Regions from separate parts of the Streptomyces sp. NPDC046349 genome, predicted to be linked through region 1. Evidence: riboswitches for the same ligand, from Rfam matches in the RefSeq annotation. Region 1 holds a riboswitch; the other holds the start of a gene.
The links. Region 1 has a riboswitch for glycine ahead of gcvT (glycine cleavage system aminomethyltransferase GcvT). Riboswitches for the same ligand answer to the same signal wherever they lie in the genome.

Region 1 (3,396 bases):
GCCGTAGTAGCGGCGGCCCGGGTAGCCCTCGGCGTACTTGTTGGTGAGGACCGAGCCCTGGGCCTCCATGACGGCGACCGGAGCGAAGTTCTCCGACGCGATCATCTCCAGGGTGGACTGCTGGCGCGCGAGCTCCGCGTCGACGGCGGCGGCGACGTCGGGGTCGAGCTCGTGGAGAGGGGTGTTCAGTACAGACATCAGGGTCCCCTGGGGTCAGTTACCGGCGGTGAGCTTGGTGTACTCCTCGAAGGAGAGCGCGTCCTTGGGCTCCTCGGAGAGGCGGACCTTGAACAGCCAGCCGCCCTCGAACGGGGCGGTGTTCACGAGCGCCGGGTCGTCGACGACGTCCTGGTTGGCCTCGACGATCTCGCCGGAGACCGGGGAGTACAGGTCGCTGACCGACTTGGTCGACTCCAGCTCGCCACAGGTCTCGCCCTCGGTCACGGTGTCGCCGACCTCGGGGAGCTGGGCGTAGACGACGTCACCGAGCGCGTTGGCCGCGAACTCCGTGATGCCGACCGTCGCGACGCCGTCCACGACGTCCGACAGCCACTCGTGCTCCTTGGTGTAACGCAGCTTCTCGGGGTTGCTCATGGCCTGATTCTCCTGGATGCGGGGGAGTGGATACGAACTGCGGTCTTGGGTACTGAGACGGCGCCGTACGGGTACCCGGACGGCGGACGTCGTGCGCGGAGGGTTACTTCTGCCGCTTGTAGAACGGCAGCGCGACGACCTCGTACGGCTCATGCGTACCGCGAATGTCGACGCCGACGCCGGAGGTGCCGGGCGCGGCGTGCTCCGCGTCCACGTACGCCATCGCGATCGGCTTGCCCAGCGTCGGGGACGGGGCGCCCGAGGTGACCTCGCCGACGACCTTGCCGCCGGCGACGACGGGGAAGCCGGCGCGGGGGACCCGGCGGCCCTCGGCGACCAGGCCGACCAGCTTGCGCGGCGCCTGGCTCGCGGCCTTCTCGGCGGCGGCCTCCAGGGCGGCGCGGCCGACGAAGTCCCCCTCCTTCTCGAACTTCACGACCCGGCCCAGACCCGCGTCGAACGGGGTCAGGGAGGTGGTCAGCTCGTGCCCGTACAGCGGCATGCCCGCTTCCAGGCGCAGGGTGTCGCGGCAGGACAGGCCGGCCGGGACCAGGCCGACGCCCTTGCCGGCCTTGGTCAGCGCCTGCCACAGCTCCACGGCGTGCTCGGGGGCGACGAACAGCTCGAAGCCGTCCTCGCCGGTGTAGCCCGTACGCGCGATCAGCGCGGGCACGCCGGCGACGGTGCCCGGCAGGCCCGCGTAGTACTTGAGGCCGTCCAGGTCGGCGTCGGTGAGCGACGCAAGGATGCCGGGGGACTCCGGGCCCTGCACCGCGATCAGCGCGTAGGCGTCGCGGTCGTCGCGGACCTCGGCGTCGAAGCCGGCGGCGCGCTCGGTCAGGGCGTCCAGGACGACCTGGGCGTTGGAGGCGTTGGCGACGACCATGTACTCGGTCTCGCCGAGGCGGTAGACGATCAGGTCGTCGACGATCCCGCCGTCCTCCTGGCAGATGTGCGTGTAGCGGGCGCGGCCGACACCCACGGTCGAGATGTTGCCGACCAGCGCGTAGTCCAGGGCCTTGACGGCCTCCGGGCCGGTCAGCGTGATCTCGCCCATGTGCGAAAGGTCGAAGAGGCCGGCCTTGGTGCGCACGGCGTTGTGCTCGTCGCGCTCACTGGCGTACCGCAGCGGCATGTCCCAGCCCGCGAAGTCGGTCATGGTCGCACCGAGCGAGCGGTGCAGCGCATCGAGGGCGGTCAGGCGGGGGGCAGTGCTCATGGGTGTGGCTCCCGGGTCCCAGGGCATCGACATGACATGACGAGGAGGTTCCTCCCCATCTGTCATCGGAACCTGAGAGGTTCGCCGAGAGTTCCGCCGATCGTCCGATCGCCGGTCTCCCCGACTTGCACCTTGGGTGGAGCTGCCGCGCAGCTCGCTTTTCAGATCTGCCTCATCCACGCGGTACGGGGCCTGAGAGATTCAAGGGAGGTTCTTGCTCCTTCGGCGCCCGCGCACGGCCTTGCGGCGTGCCGGGACTCTCCCGCGCGGATTCAAGCGGCCGGTATGCAGTTGGTCCAGATGGCGCACATCATTGCACGCCATGACCGAGATCGGGGGTCGGGGTCCGAAAGTTCGTACGCCCCTCCGAGCGGGCGGAGCGGAACCGGACATGCCGATTACCGTCTCTTTACACTCAGTGGGCAAGGGTCCCGGTGACCCGATTCGGGGGAGGCGAACACTGTGCGGAGATTCGGAGTGGTGACGACGACGGGAACCGTGGAGGCGGTGCCGGCGCAGCGGCGCGCTGCGCGCGAGCGCCGGAGGGCGGCCGACGGCGGCCTCGGCCTCGTCCACGACCTGCGCGGCCCGGCGCTGCTCGGACCCCGGCGGCTCGGCTTCGCCGAGGGCGACATCGTCGTGGTCTCCGGCCTGCCCGGCGGCGGCAAGAGCACGCTGATCAAGCGGGCCGCGCCCGAGGGCGGGGCCGTCGACTCCCAGGACACCCGCGAGCGCTGGGAGAGCCGGATGCCCGCCCGGCTGCCGTACGCGGTCTACCGCCCGCTGGTGCGCGCGGCGCACTACTGGGGGCTGTTGCGGATCCTGCGCTCCGGAGCCTCCGTCGTCGTCCACGACTGCGGTACCCAGAGCTGGGTGCGCGGGCTGCTCGCCGCGGCCGCGCGCCGCCGGGGCCGGGCGCTGCACCTCGTCCTCCTGGACAGCAGCCCCGAGGAGGCCCTCTCCGGCCAGGCCGCACGGGGCCGCGGGGTGTCCGCCTACGCCTTCGCCCGCCACCGGGGCGCCGTGGGCCGCCTGCTGCGCGACGCCGAGGAGGGCCGTCCGCCCGCCGGGTGCGCCTCCGCGACCCTTCTGGACCGCCGCTCGGCCGCCGCCGTGACGGGAATCGGCTTCCACGGCTGACCGCAGGACCCGCACCCCGGTCCCCCGGGGCGGCGCCGGCCCGGGGGCCGGTACCCTGCGGGGCGACACGCGCGGGACCACACGGGCGGGACCAGACAGGGGCAGGGGTAGATGCAGGGCAGCGGCTGGCCGGGGAATGAGCTGGAGCAGGTGCTCGGGGCGGCGCTCGGGCAGGCGGACGCCGGCGGGCGGATCCTGGAGGTGCTCGGGCGCAGCCAGGTGTGGGTGCCCCTGCCGGGCGGCGGCGGCCCCGACACGGCCGGTCTGGACCTGCCCACCATGGACATCGGCGGGGCGGCGTACGTCCCCGTCTACAGCTCCGAGGCACAGTTCCTCGCCTGTGTCGGCCCCGGCATGGACTTCGCGGTGGCCCCGGCGGTCGAGTTCGCCCGGGGGCTGCCCCCGCAGCTCGGCATCGCGGTCAATCCGGAGGGCGCCGTCGG
Region 2 (3,396 bases), on a different contig from region 1:
GCGGTGGGTGCGGCGGGCGATCGTCCGCAGGCCGTCCGGGCCGTGGTAGACGGCATACATGCCGGCCATGACGGCGAGCAGCACCTGCGCGGTGCAGATGTTGCTGGTGGCCTTCTCGCGGCGGATGTGCTGCTCGCGGGTCTGCAGGGCCAGGCGGTACGCCTTGTTGCCGTCCGCGTCCACCGAGACGCCGACGAGGCGGCCGGGCAGCGAGCGGGCGTGCTTGTCCTGGACGGCCATGTAGCCGGCGTGCGGTCCACCGAAGCCCATCGGGACGCCGAAGCGCTGGGTGGTACCGACCGCGATGTCCGCGCCGAGGGCGCCCGGGGACTTCAGCAGGGTCAGGGCTAGCAGGTCGGCCGAGACGGTGACGATGGCACCGAGCTCGTGCGCCTGGTCGATGACCGGCTTGATGTCCCGGACGGCGCCCGAGGCACCGGGGTACTGGATCAGGACGCCGTAGACGCCGCGCTCGGCGATCTCGGCGGGGATGCCGTCGGAGAGGTCGGCGACGACGACCTCGATGCCGATCGGCTCGGCGCGGGTCTCGATGACGGCGACGGTCTGCGGCAGGGCGTCGGCGTCGACCAGGAAGACGTTGCCCTTGACCTTGCCCACGCGGCGGGCCAGGGTCATGGCCTCGGCGGCGGCGGTGCCCTCGTCGAGCAGCGAGGCGCCCGAGGTCGGCAGGCCGGTGAGGTCGGCGACGACGGTCTGGAAGTTCAGGAGGGCCTCGAGGCGGCCCTGCGAGATCTCCGGCTGGTAGGGCGTGTACGCGGTGTACCAGGCCGGGTTCTCCATGACGTTGCGGAGGATCACCGGCGGGGTGAAGGTCCCGTAGTAGCCGAGGCCGATCATGGAGGTGAGGACCTGGTTGCGGTCGGCGAGCGAGCGCAGCTCGGCGAGCACCTCGGCCTCGGTCCGCGCCTCGGGCAGGGCGAGCGCGTCGGCGGTCTTGATCACATCCGGGACCGCGGCGGCGGTCAGTTCGTCCAGGGAGCCGTAGCCCACGTGGGCGAGCATCTTCGCCTGCGCCTCGGCATCCGGGCCGATGTGGCGCTGTTCGAAGGGGATGCCTCGCTCCAGCTGGGAGAGCGGAATGCGGTTGGCGGTCATGTACGGAGGCCTCCTGGTCATATGACCTGCGAGGGGCACCACGGCGCTGGCACCCGGACGGCCTCCCCCTCTGTCATCTGCACCTGAGAGTTTCACCGGAGTCACGGGGGTCTCCCGTGAGATCCGGCTTTCACCGTCGGTGAGGAGGGGGACCGGCACTGCGCGCCCGGTACCCGCCCTGCTTTCCAGAGTGGCCTCGTCCGTGCGGTACGTATGCCTGAGAGATTCCGGGGAGGATTTGCTCCTTCGGCGCCTCCGTCTTGCTCATTCGGAGGACTCTCCCGCACAGGGTCGACAGCCGTCACCCAGACTACCAGCGGGGTTCAAGGGGCTCCCCGAGTGGCCTCTTCTGCGGAAATGCACTTCTGTAGTCACTACGGAGCAGTTGCGACAGTTGCGACCATTTGGAGGGACCGTGCAGACCGACATCGATCCGCGCAGCCTGATCGGCCGCAAGGCGTTCGACCGCAACGGTGCCAAGATCGGCACCATCGACGAGGTCTACCTCGACGATGCCACGGGTGTCCCGGAGTGGGCCGCAGTCCGCACCGGTCTGTTCAGCCGGGACGCGTTCGTCCCGCTGGAGCCGAGCGAGATGGTCGGCGAGACCCTGCGCGTGCCCTTCGAACGCTCCCTCATCAAGGACGCACCGGACTTCGGCGTCGGCCGCCACCTCTCTCCCGAGCAGGAACTGCAGCTCTACCACCACTACGGCCTGGACACGACCCTTCCGTCCGACTTCCACCGCGACTTCGGGCGCCTGGCGGGCGACGAGGGCTGACCCCGCACTGTTCCTAGACCGTCTCCCCCACCAGCGGCAGCGGGTCGGACGGCTCCAGGTCGGGGTCGTCCACCCGGAAGGTCCGCACCCGGCCGGGCTCCGATCCCGGCCGCTCGAACCGCACGGTCACCCGCCCGACCCCGCTGCCCTGCACCCACCCCGGCCCGTACAGGACGTGCCGTACGTCGCTCCCCGCCGCCCAGCGGCGCTCAGGAGCCTCCTGCGTCTCCCCGGGCGGCTCAGGCCCCTCCTGGGCCCCGGCGCCACCGTCGGCGGCCTCCGGCTCGGCCATATCGCCCGCACCGCCCGTACCGCCCTCCTCGCTCGCAGCCTCCGCCTGCGCCTCGACTGCGAGGGACTGCGCGAAGAGGTCCTCCTGCGTGTAGTCCGCCAGACCGGTCACCCCCACCCCGAGCAGTCGCACGCCGCCGGTGGTGTCCACCGCCTCCAGCAGGCGCGCGGCGGCTTCCCGCACCACCGCCGCGTCGTCCGTGGGCCCGCGCAGCGTCTCGGACCGTGTCAGCGTGGAGAAGTCGTAGCGCCGGACCTTGAGCACGATGGTGCGCCCCGAGTGCCCGGAGCCCCGCAACCGCTGCACGCACCGGTCGGCGAGCCGCTGCACCTCGCCCCGGATCCGCACCCGGTCGTGCAGGTCCACGTCGAAGGTGTCCTCGACCGACACCGACTTCGCGTCCCGCTCCGCGACGACCGGCCGGTCGTCCAGGCCCAGCGCCATCCGGTAGAGCCCGGTGCCGTGGGCCCGCCCGACCATCCGGACCAGCTCGTCCTCCCCGGCCTCCACCAGCTCCCCCACCGTGGTGATCCCGGCGCGGCGCAGGTGCTCGCCGGTGGCCGGCCCCACGCCGGGCAGGGTGCGTACGGACATCGGTGCGAGCAGCTCCCGCTCGGTGCCGGGCTCGATCAACAGCAGCCCGGCGGGCTTGGCCTCTTCGGAGGCCACCTTGGCCAGCATCTTCGACCCGGCGAGACCCACGGACCCGCTGAGTCCGGTGGCTGCCCTGATGTCGGCGCGCAGCCGCTCGCCCGTGGCCCGGGCGGAGCCCGAGTCGAAGGCGACCCCGCCCGCCTCCAGGTCCACGAAGGCCTCGTCCAGGCTGAGCGGTTCCACGAGTGGCGACAGCTCCCGCAGCATGGCCATCACCACGTCGCTGACCTGCCGGTAGAGCGTGAACCGGGGGATCAGGTAGGCGCCGTTCGGGCAGAGCCGCCTCGCCTGCGCCGTGGGCATCGCCGAGTGCACCCCGAACCGCCGGGCCTCGTACGAAGCCGTGGCGACGACCCCGCGCGGGCCGAGGCCGCCGACGATGACTGCCTTGCCGCGCAGGCTCGGCTTCGACGCCTGCTCGACGGAGGCGTAGAAGGCGTCCATGTCCAGGTGCAGGATGGTCGGAGCGGCTCTCACAGCACCGATGCTGCCCTACTCCACTGACATTCCGGCCGTTCGGCCGGCTCCGGTCAGCCGGCGCGGTTGCGGCGGG

Region 2: another riboswitch for glycine. It lies ahead of gcvP (aminomethyl-transferring glycine dehydrogenase); the one in region 1 lies ahead of gcvT (glycine cleavage system aminomethyltransferase GcvT).

Annotation. Positions count from the first base shown of each region.
Region 1 covers NZ_JBVJFK010000001.1:544,683-548,078, forward strand. The annotation lists gene glyA (serine hydroxymethyltransferase) at 1-198, opposite strand, end outside; gene gcvH (glycine cleavage system protein GcvH) at 214-594, opposite strand; gene gcvT (glycine cleavage system aminomethyltransferase GcvT) at 698-1,813, opposite strand; glycine riboswitch at 1,985-2,088, opposite strand; gene ACZ6JS_RS02565 (AAA family ATPase) at 2,294-2,953, shown strand; gene ACZ6JS_RS02570 (enhanced serine sensitivity protein SseB) at 3,065-3,396, shown strand, end outside.
Region 2 covers NZ_JBVJFK010000017.1:8,686-12,081, reverse strand. The annotation lists gene gcvP (aminomethyl-transferring glycine dehydrogenase) at 1-1,116, opposite strand, end outside; glycine riboswitch at 1,312-1,410, opposite strand; gene ACZ6JS_RS32070 (PRC-barrel domain-containing protein) at 1,532-1,897, shown strand; gene ACZ6JS_RS32065 (DNA polymerase IV) at 1,911-3,320, opposite strand; gene ACZ6JS_RS32060 (MerR family transcriptional regulator) at 3,374-3,396, opposite strand, start outside.